Regions from separate parts of the Clostridium sp. TJA032 genome, predicted to be linked through region 1. Evidence: predicted binding sites of a transcription regulator. Region 1 holds the regulator's gene; the other holds the start of a gene.
What was found. Region 1 encodes Rex, which represses fermentation and respiration genes when NADH is low (regulators of the CRP and FNR family bind a similar motif). Its sites were predicted from a motif close to ATTGTTAANNNNTTAACAAT; they were not measured.
Positions count from the first base shown of each region.

Region 1 (4,902 bases):
TCTTGCAGCATCTACTGAATAAGGTTTACCTTCTTCTTTTAAACAAGCTGCCTTATATACTAAAAATCTTGCAGCTTCTATTTTAGTATCCATTTCTGCTACCATCCATTGAAGTCCTTGGAATGCTGATAATGATCTACCAAATTGTTTTCTTTCTTTCATGTATGCAACTGCTTCTTCTAAAGCACCTTCTGCTATACCTAAGGCTTGAGCAGCAATACCTATTCTACCACCATCTAAAGTCTTCATAGCTATTCCAAATCCCTTTCCTTCTCTTCCAACTAAGTTTTCCTTTGGAACTACACAGTTTTCCATAATTAACTCAGTTGTTGATGAAGCTCTTATACCCATTTTTTCTTCTAATTTACCAATTGAAAAGCCTGGAAAATTCTTTTCAACTATAAATGCAGAAATACCTCTTGTTCCTTGACTTTTATCTGTCATGGCAAAGATTATAAAAGTATCTGCAACTCCTCCATTAGTTATAAAAATCTTACTTCCATTTAAAATATAGTTATCGCCATCTAATGTAGCAGTAGTTTGTTGACCAGCTGCATCAGTTCCTGCTCCTGGCTCAGTTAATCCAAAAGCTCCTAACTTTTCCCCTTTTGCAAGTGGAATTAAATATTTTTCTTTTTGTGCTTGTGTTCCAAATTGTTCTATTAAAGAAGCACATAAAGAAGTATGGGCTGAAACTATAACCCCTGTAGTAGCACAAACCTTTGATAATTCTTCAACAGCTAAAATATAAGATAAAGTATCTCCACCTGCGCCACCAAACTCTTTACTAAAAGGTATGCCCATCATTCCTAATTTGGCCATTTTTTTAACATTTTCCATTGGAAATCTTTCTGTTACATCTATTTCAGCCGCTATAGGTTTAACTTCATTTTGAGCAAATTCTTTAACCATTTGCTTAACTAATTCTTGTTCTCTTGTTAATTGAAAGTTCATTTTAATTACCCTCCTTAAATCCATACAACCATTTTAAAAATTATTTATTTTTAAAAGTTTTTTCTCTTCTCTCTAAAAAAGCACTCATTCCTTCTTTTTGGTCTTCTGTAGAGAAACATTTTCCGAAATCTCCAGCTTCTATAGCTACAGCTGAATCTATATCAACTTGAATACCTCTATTAATTGCATCTTTACATAACTTAACAGCTATTGGTGCATTATTAGCTATTTTTTTTGCTAAAGTCATTGCTTCCTCCATTAATTTTTCTGGTTCAACAACTTTATCTACTAACCCAATTCTTAAAGCTTCATCAGCTTTTATAATATCTCCTGTATAAATAAGTTCTTTAGCTTTGCCTTGTCCAACTATTCTTGGTAATCTTTGAGTTCCACCAAAACCTGGTGTTATACCTAAACCAACTTCTGGTTGAGCAAATTTAGCTTTTGAAGAAGCTATTCTTATATCACAAGACATAGAAATTTCACATCCACCACCTAAAGCAAAACCATTAATTGCTGCAATGACAGGCTTGTCTAAATTCTCTAATCTTCTAAATACCTTATTTCCTAATAATCCAAATTCTTTACCCTCTTCTTCATTTAAGTCTTTCATTTCTGCTATATCAGCACCTGCAACAAAAGCTTTATCTCCAGCGCCTGTTAAAATAACAACATACAAATCATCATCTTTTTCTATATTTTCTATAGCAGTATTTAAATCTTTTAGTGTCTCTGAGTTTAGTGCATTTAATGCTTTAGGTCTGTTAATTGTTAAAACTCCGATGTTTCCTTGCTTTTCAAAGATTACATTATTTAATTCCATTTTATTTCCTCCCTCATATACCATAGCGGATATACGGTTGTAAATGACTTTTAAAGTAATTTATAACAATATAACCATTATTATCCTAAACTTTCACATAATTAATTGTTAATTTTGTAACAAGCAAAGGCAAAAAAATAATTGAAGTACCCTGTACTTCAATTAAATTATAAAACTTAATAGTAAATTTTTCAATATATTTTTTTGAAAATCTAATACTAATTTTCCATTTTAAACAAATTTTTATAAAATAAATCCAATTTATTTTACGTCATTATGATTTAAAAGATACACTAAAGTCATCATACTTTCGCTTAAATGTACATTCTCAACTTTTACATTTTTAGGAACATTTAAGTCTAAAGGCGCAAAGTTCCATATACCTTTTATTCCACCTTCAACTAAGTCATTACATACCTTTTGTGCATTAGTTCTAGGAACACAAATTATTCCTATTTCTATATCATTTTCTTTCACGAAATCTTTTAAATTTTCAACATCCTGTATCTCAATATCTCTTATTTTTATGCCAAACATTCTTGGATTAGCATCAAAAATACCTTTTAATTTAAAGCCTAATTTATTAAAACTATTGTAATTTGCAATAGCCTGACCTATATTTCCCGCACCGATTATAACTGTATTATAATCTCTATTAAGGCCTAAAATATTTCCTATGTTATTATATAACTCCTTAACATTATAACCATAACCTTGTTGACCAAAATCACCAAAGCAGTTAAGGTCTTGTCTTATTTGAGAAGCTGTAAATCCTATTTTTTCACTTAATTCTTTTGAAGATATTCTATCAACATCATTTTCCATAAGCTCTTGTAAATATCTATGGTATTTAGGCAATCTTTTTACTACAGCCATAGATATGCCTTTTTTCTTTTCCATTTAAATAGCACCTCTTTCTAAAATTTTTATTTTTTTAAAAAGCAATTACTTTTTAGACTATATTCTAAAATCTAATGATAAAATTACAAAATTAACCTTATAAAATATTATCATACCCTAAAAAGTTTGTCTATATTTTAACATTCTTTTGGTTTTACTATGAAAAATATATGTATTTTTGTGTATTCTTTACAAATATTAGAAATTTTTATTTTCTTAATTAATATTATTAAAACTATGTAATCTATAACATATCTATACTTATCTAATAAATTTCTACAAAAAAAATAAGGCTTGCGTGGCTAAAACCCTACGTGCACACAAGCCTATTTAAACATTTCATAATGTTTAATATAAAAGTTTAAGGGAATTATTTACAATCTATACCCTATGCCTGAAAGTATTCTTACCATATTAAGATAGCAAAAAATTTAACCATTGTCAACAACATTAGACAAATTTCACGCTTATAAATTTTTACTCTTTAATATTCTACTTGAATTTAAAACAGCTATTAATGTTACACCTACATCTCCAAATACAGCTTCCCACATATTAGCCATTCCTAAAGCACCAAATATTAAAATTATAACCTTAATACCTAAAGCAAAAATTATATTTTGCCATACAATTGCATTTGTTCTTTTAGCTATTTTTATTGCCTTTATTATCTTACTTGGCTTATCATCCATTATAACTACATCTGCTGCTTCTATAGCTGCATCAGAACCAACACCACCCATAGCTATTCCTATATCAGCCCTAGCTAAAACAGGTGCATCATTTATTCCATCACCAACAAAGGCAATCTTTTTTCCTTTACTTTTATCTTTAAAAATATGTTCTAACTTTTCAACTTTATTTTGAGGAAGTAAACTGCAATAAGCTTTATCAATTCCTAGTTCTTTAGCTACACTATCTCCAACTTTTTCATTATCTCCAGTTAACATTATAGTTTGCTTTACTCCTATTTGCTTCAATCCACTTATAGCTTCTTTAGAATCATCCTTTACTTCATCTGAAATAACTATATATCCTAACTCAGTTTTTTCATTTGCTAAGTAAACAACAGTTCCTATTTCATCTATTTTAGATATTTTTATATTAAACATATCCATTAATTTTGAATTACCAGCTAAAAAGATATCATTGTTAATTTTAACCTTTATTCCTTTACCTGAAATCTCTTCATAATCTGAAATTAAAGATTTATCAACTTTTTCTTTTAGCTCACTAACTATAGACTTAGCAATAGGATGATTTGAATAATACTCTGCATAAGCTCCTAACTTTAATAATTCTTCATCCTTTAAATTGCTTGTACTTTGTACTTTATGAACCTTAAAAGTACCTTTTGTTAAAGTTCCTGTCTTATCAAAAACTATACTCTCTACATTATTTAAAGCTTCTAAGTAATTACTACCCTTTATTAATATACCATTTTTAGATGCTAAACCTATTCCAGCAAAATAACCAAGTGGTATAGATACAACTAATGCACAAGGGCAAGAAACAACTAAAAATATTAAAGCTCTTGAAATCCAAGGAGAAAAACTTTCTCCCATAACTAAAGGAGGTATTATGGCAAGAGCTAAAGCTGAAAATACTACAACTGGTGTATAATATCTTGCAAACTTCGTTATAAATTTCTCTGTTGGTGATTTTTTATTACCTGCATTTTCAACTAAATCTAATATCTTAGAAACTGTAGATTCACCAAAACTTTTTGTTACTTTTATTTTTAATAATCCACTTTTATTTATAGAACCTGCTAAAACTTCATCTTTTTTATCAACTTCCTTTGGAAGTGATTCTCCTGTTAAAGCTGAAACATCAAGAGTTCCTTCTCCTTCTAACACAATACCATCTAGAGGAATTTTTTCACCTGCTCTTACAATTATTGTTGAACCAACACTTACTTTATCTGGTGAAACTTTTTTCTCTTCTCCATTTTCACCTATTAAATTTGCAAAATCTGGTCTTATATTCATTAAATCAGATATAGATTTTCTTGATTTATTTACTGCATAATCTTGGAATAGTTCTCCTACTTCATAAAATAACATTACTGCTACACCCTCTGGGAACTCACCTATGGCAAAAGCCCCAATTGTAGCTATAGACATCAAGAAGTTTTCATCAAAAACTTGTCCTTTTAAAATGTTTTTACATGCTCTTAAAAGAACCTCTCCACCAGCTATAATATAAGCAATACCAAAAATAAT
Region 1 is NZ_JBZEFB010000003.1:41,666-46,567, forward strand. Features, by position in the region: gene AC4FRL_RS08475 (acyl-CoA dehydrogenase) at 1-954, opposite strand, end outside; gene AC4FRL_RS08480 (short-chain-enoyl-CoA hydratase) at 995-1,777, opposite strand; gene AC4FRL_RS08485 (redox-sensing transcriptional repressor Rex) at 2,039-2,677, opposite strand; gene AC4FRL_RS08490 (heavy metal translocating P-type ATPase) at 3,145-4,902, opposite strand, start outside.

Region 2 (4,902 bases), on a different contig from region 1:
CAAATAAAACCACTAAGGAATTATTATCTAATTTTTTTAATAAATTTTCTCTGTTTTTAATAAAAACTTTCTTATCCATTTTAATACCTCCAATTCCTATTTATTAAATTTTACCATATTTAGAATAGAAAATCTTAACATATAATACATATTTATATTTTAATAAAAAAATACCCTTTAGAAAAATTCTAAAGGGTATTTTTTTATTATCTTAATTTCAAAGCTATATATTAAACTCTATCTTTTTTTCCTTCAAATGCATTGATGTACATTTGCTTAATTTCGCTTATTAATGGGTATCTTGGGTTTGCACCTGTACATTGGTCATCAAATGCATCTTCGCTCATTTTTTCTAATGTAGCGTAGAATGATTCTTTTGAAACTCCACAATCAGCTATTGTTGCAGGGATTCCAACTGTTTTCTTAAGGTTATCTATAGCTTTGATTAAGTTATTAACTTTTTCTTCTTCGTTCTTTCCACCTAATCCTAAGTAGTCAGCAATTACTGCATATCTCCATTTAGCATTTGGATATTTGTATTGTGGGAATGCAGCTTGTTTTCTTGGATTGTCAACAGCATTGAATCTTATTACATGGTCTATTAAGATTCCGTTAGCAACTCCATGTGCTATATGGTGTTCTGATCCTAATTTGTGTGCCATTGAGTGACATACTCCTAAGAATGCATTAGCGAATGCCATACCAGCCATTGTTGAAGCATGAGCCATTTTTTCTCTTGCTTTTATATTTGTAGTACCTTCAGCATAAGCTTGTGGTAAATATTTAAATATTAATCTTATAGCTTCTAAAGCTAATCCATTTGTAAATTCTGATGCTAAAACTGAAACGTAAGCTTCTAAAGCATGAGTTAAAGCATCTATACCTGATGCAGCAGTTAATCCTTTTGGCATATTCATCATAAGTTCTGCATCTATAATAGCCATATCTGGAGTTAACTCATAATCTGCTAATGGATATTTTACTCCTGATTGTTCATCAGTTATAACAGCAAATGGTGTTACTTCTGAACCAGTACCAGCTGATGTTGGAACTGAAATCATCATAGCTTTTTGACCCATAGTTGGGAATGGGTAAACTCTCTTTCTTATATCCATAAATCTCATTGCTAAATCTTCAAAAGCAACTTCTGGATGTTCATACATTACCCACATAATTTTAGCAGCATCCATTGGTGAACCTCCACCAAGAGCTATGATTGCATCTGGTTGGTAACTTCTCATTGCTTCAGCACCTTTTTTAGCACAAGCTAAAGTTGGGTCTGGAGTAACTTCTGAGAATACTCTAAAATCTATACCTATTTCTTCTAAAACACTTGTTATTTTATCAACATATCCTAAACTTGCTAATACGTTGTCTGTTACTATAAATACTTTTTTCTTATTTAAATCTTTTAATTCTCTAAGAGCAACTCCTAAAGCACCATATTTGAAATAAACTTTTTCTGGAACTCTGAACCAAAGCATATTTTCTCTCCTCTCAGCTACACTCTTAACATTTATTAAATGTTTAGGACCAACGTTTTCTGAAACTGAGTTTCCACCCCATGATCCACAACCTAATGTTAATGATGGTGCTAGCTTGAAGTTGTAGATATCTCCAATAGCTCCTTGAGTTGATGGCATATTTATTATTGTTCTACCTGTTTTCATAGTTGCACCGAATTTTTTAATTCTGTCTTGTGATTTCATTATGTCAGTATATAAAACTGAAGTATGTCCAAATCCTCCAAGTTCAACTAATCTTTCAGCTTTAACTAAAGCTTCATCAAAGTTAGCAACTCTATACATTCCTAGTACTGGTGATAATTTTTCATGTGAGAATGGTTCTTCTAATTCAACTGATTCAACTTCACCAATTAAAACTTTTGTATCCTTTGGAACCTTAACACCTGCCATATCAGCTATTTTCCATGCTGATTGACCAACTATGTTAGCATTTAAATTACCGTTTATTAAAATTGTTTTTCTTACTTTATCTATCTCTTTATCTTTTAAGAAGTAAGCTCCTCTATCAGCAAATTCTTTTCTTACTTCATCATAAACTTTATCAACAACTAATACTGTTTGCTCAGATGCACAGATAACTCCATTATCAAAAGTTTTTGATAATAATATTGAGTTTACTGCCATTTTAATGTGTGCTGTTTCATCTATTATAGCTGGTGTATTACCTGCTCCAACTCCGATTGCTGGTTTTCCTGATGAATAAGCAGCTTTAACCATTCCTGGTCCACCAGTAGCTAATATAATATCAGCTTCTGACATTAATACTTGTGACATTTCAACTGATGGCTCATCTATCCATCCTATTATATCCTTTGGAGCTCCAGCTTTAACTGCTGCTTCTAAAACAACTCTAGCTGCTTCTATTGTTGAATTTTTAGCTCTTGGATGTGGTGAAAAGAATACAGCATTTCTAGTCTTTAATGATATTAAAGCTTTAAATATAGCTGTTGATGTTGGGTTTGTAGTAGGAACTATTGCTGCTACAACACCTATTGGCTCAGCTATTTTAGTTATACCAAAAGACTCATCTTTTTCTATAACTCCACAAGTTTTTTCATCTTTATATTTATTGTATATATATTCAGCTGCAAAATGGTTTTTTATAACCTTATCTTCAACTATTCCCATTCCTGATTCTTCAACAGCCATTTTTGCTAATCTTATTCTTTCATTGTTAGCCGCTACAGCTGCTTGTCTAAATATCTCATCCACTTGCTCTTGAGAGTAGTTTGAAAACTCTTTTTGAGCTGCTCTAACTTTCTCTAACCTAAGCATTAATTCATCTACATTTGTTACTTTCATTGATACCCACCTCATTTATAGATTAGTCTTATTTTCATAATATATAAAATTAATTAAAAGCACTAGTTAAGTTTTTAACTTTAATAAAATTCCATTTAAGAATTTTTTTTCATTTATTTTGGCTTTTAAAGGTAATAAATTACTTTTCCAAGTTCTTTACCAACCTTACGAGATTATAATATCATGATAAACAAAAAAAATCTAGACTTTTTTTAACATTTTTTACATTTTCTCGACAAAAATTCGTTATTTTTTTAACTATTTTGTGATTTTTTTATCAACCTTAAAGTTTTATTTTTTAGTTAAACGATTTCTGTAATATTTTGTATCCTTTACATAGCCTTTTCATATTTAAATTAAAAACTATTCGTTAACTCTTTTCAAAAAAAATTAACTTTTAAAAATTACAAAGCAAAGAAAATTCCTACTATTATTACTGCCATTATAATAGCTGTTATATCTGCCATAAAAGCCGCCCAAAAAGTGTGTCTTATTTTTTTTATTCCAACAGCCCCAAAATAAACTGTTATTGTATAAAATATTGTTTCTGTTCCACCCATTATTACAGAGGAAATTAAACCCTCTCTAGTATCTGGACCAAAGGTATTTATTATTTCTGTATAAACTCCTAAAGCTCCACTTCCAGATAGAGGTTTAATTAATACTAAAGGAACAACATCCTTAGGTAAACCTATTAAAGATACAACAGGTTCTAAAAGATTGTTTAAATAATTAAGTAAATTAGCATCCTTAAATATTCTTATAGCAATCATCATAGCTAATAAAGCTGGAAAGATTTTAAAGCATACCATAAGTCCTTCCTTTGCTCCTTCTATAAACCATTCATAAACCTTTCTCCCTTTAAACATTCCATAAACTATTATTAAAAGAAATATTATTGGAACTATATTATTCGCAAACAAAATTCTCTCCTCCTAAAAATACCTTTGTAAAATCTTTGAACACATAATTCCTACACAACAAGCAATAAAGGTACATATAATAGCAGGAACTATTATACTAGCAGGATTACTAGAACCTGCTGCTGCTCTAATTGATATAACTGTTGAAGGAATTAACTGAATACAAGAAGCATTTATAACTAAAAATAAGGCCATATCATTTGAAGCCCTTCCTTTTTTCTCTTTATTTATCTTATTTAATTCACTCATAGCTTTAATCCCAAGAGGAGTAGCTGCATTAGATAGTCCAAACATGTTAGCCGTTAAATTCATAACAATAGCTCCCATTGCTTCTTCATTATCTGCACTTTCCTTAAATATTCTTTTTAATATAGGATTTAATAACTTTGCAACCTTAGAAGTTAGTCCACTTTTTTCTGCAATTTTCATTACTCCACACCAAAAACACATAATTCCAACTAGTGAAATTATAAACTTTACTGCACCTTCTGAAGATTCTGTAAGCCCCTTTGTAATCAACTCTCCCTGGCCTGTCATTATGCTAAAAATCAATCCTAAGGCTATAATTGCAAACCATATATAATTAATCATCTCTCCTCCTAAATCACAAGTAATTTCTGTATAATATATGCCTTGCATAGTTAGAATAGTAGTGTTACCATAAAACTACAAAGAACGAATTTACTTCAAAGGAGAATTTTTATATGAACGAAAATAATTTAAAGTTAGCTCAACAAGATATAGATGAAGTTTTAAAAACTGTAGAAGAACTTGAAGTTCAAATAGATGCTTTAAGCAAAGATGATTTAAAGCAAAAATTCGTTACTCTAACAGAGAAAGTAAAAAAACTTGAAGATTTATTAAAAGATGAAGGTATTATATAAAAAAAAGCTGAGCTTAGTAATTACTAAACTCAGCTTTTTTTAATTTATAGCTTCTGATTTTATATTATCTTCTTTTTTAAATTCTTTAATTACAAAAGCTCCTGTAATTAATGTTGATAAGAAGTCTGATACTGTTCCAGCTAACCAAACACCTGTTAAGCCTAACCCAGCAACCTTAGGTAAAATTAAAGTTAAGGGTATTAATAATATAACCTGTCTTAATAAACTTAAGAAAGTAGCTAACTTAGCCTTTCCTATTGATTGGAA
Region 2 is NZ_JBZEFB010000004.1:84,572-89,473, forward strand. Features, by position in the region: gene AC4FRL_RS09820 (aminopeptidase P family protein) at 1-79, opposite strand, end outside; gene adhE (bifunctional acetaldehyde-CoA/alcohol dehydrogenase) at 231-2,828, opposite strand; gene AC4FRL_RS09830 (spore maturation protein) at 3,233-3,751, opposite strand; gene AC4FRL_RS09835 (nucleoside recognition domain-containing protein) at 3,764-4,342, opposite strand; gene AC4FRL_RS09840 (hypothetical protein) at 4,456-4,635, shown strand; gene AC4FRL_RS09845 (MATE family efflux transporter) at 4,675-4,902, opposite strand, start outside.
Region 2: a site for Rex is predicted at 3,091-3,110, ahead of adhE (bifunctional acetaldehyde-CoA/alcohol dehydrogenase). Genes of this name have one in related genera too.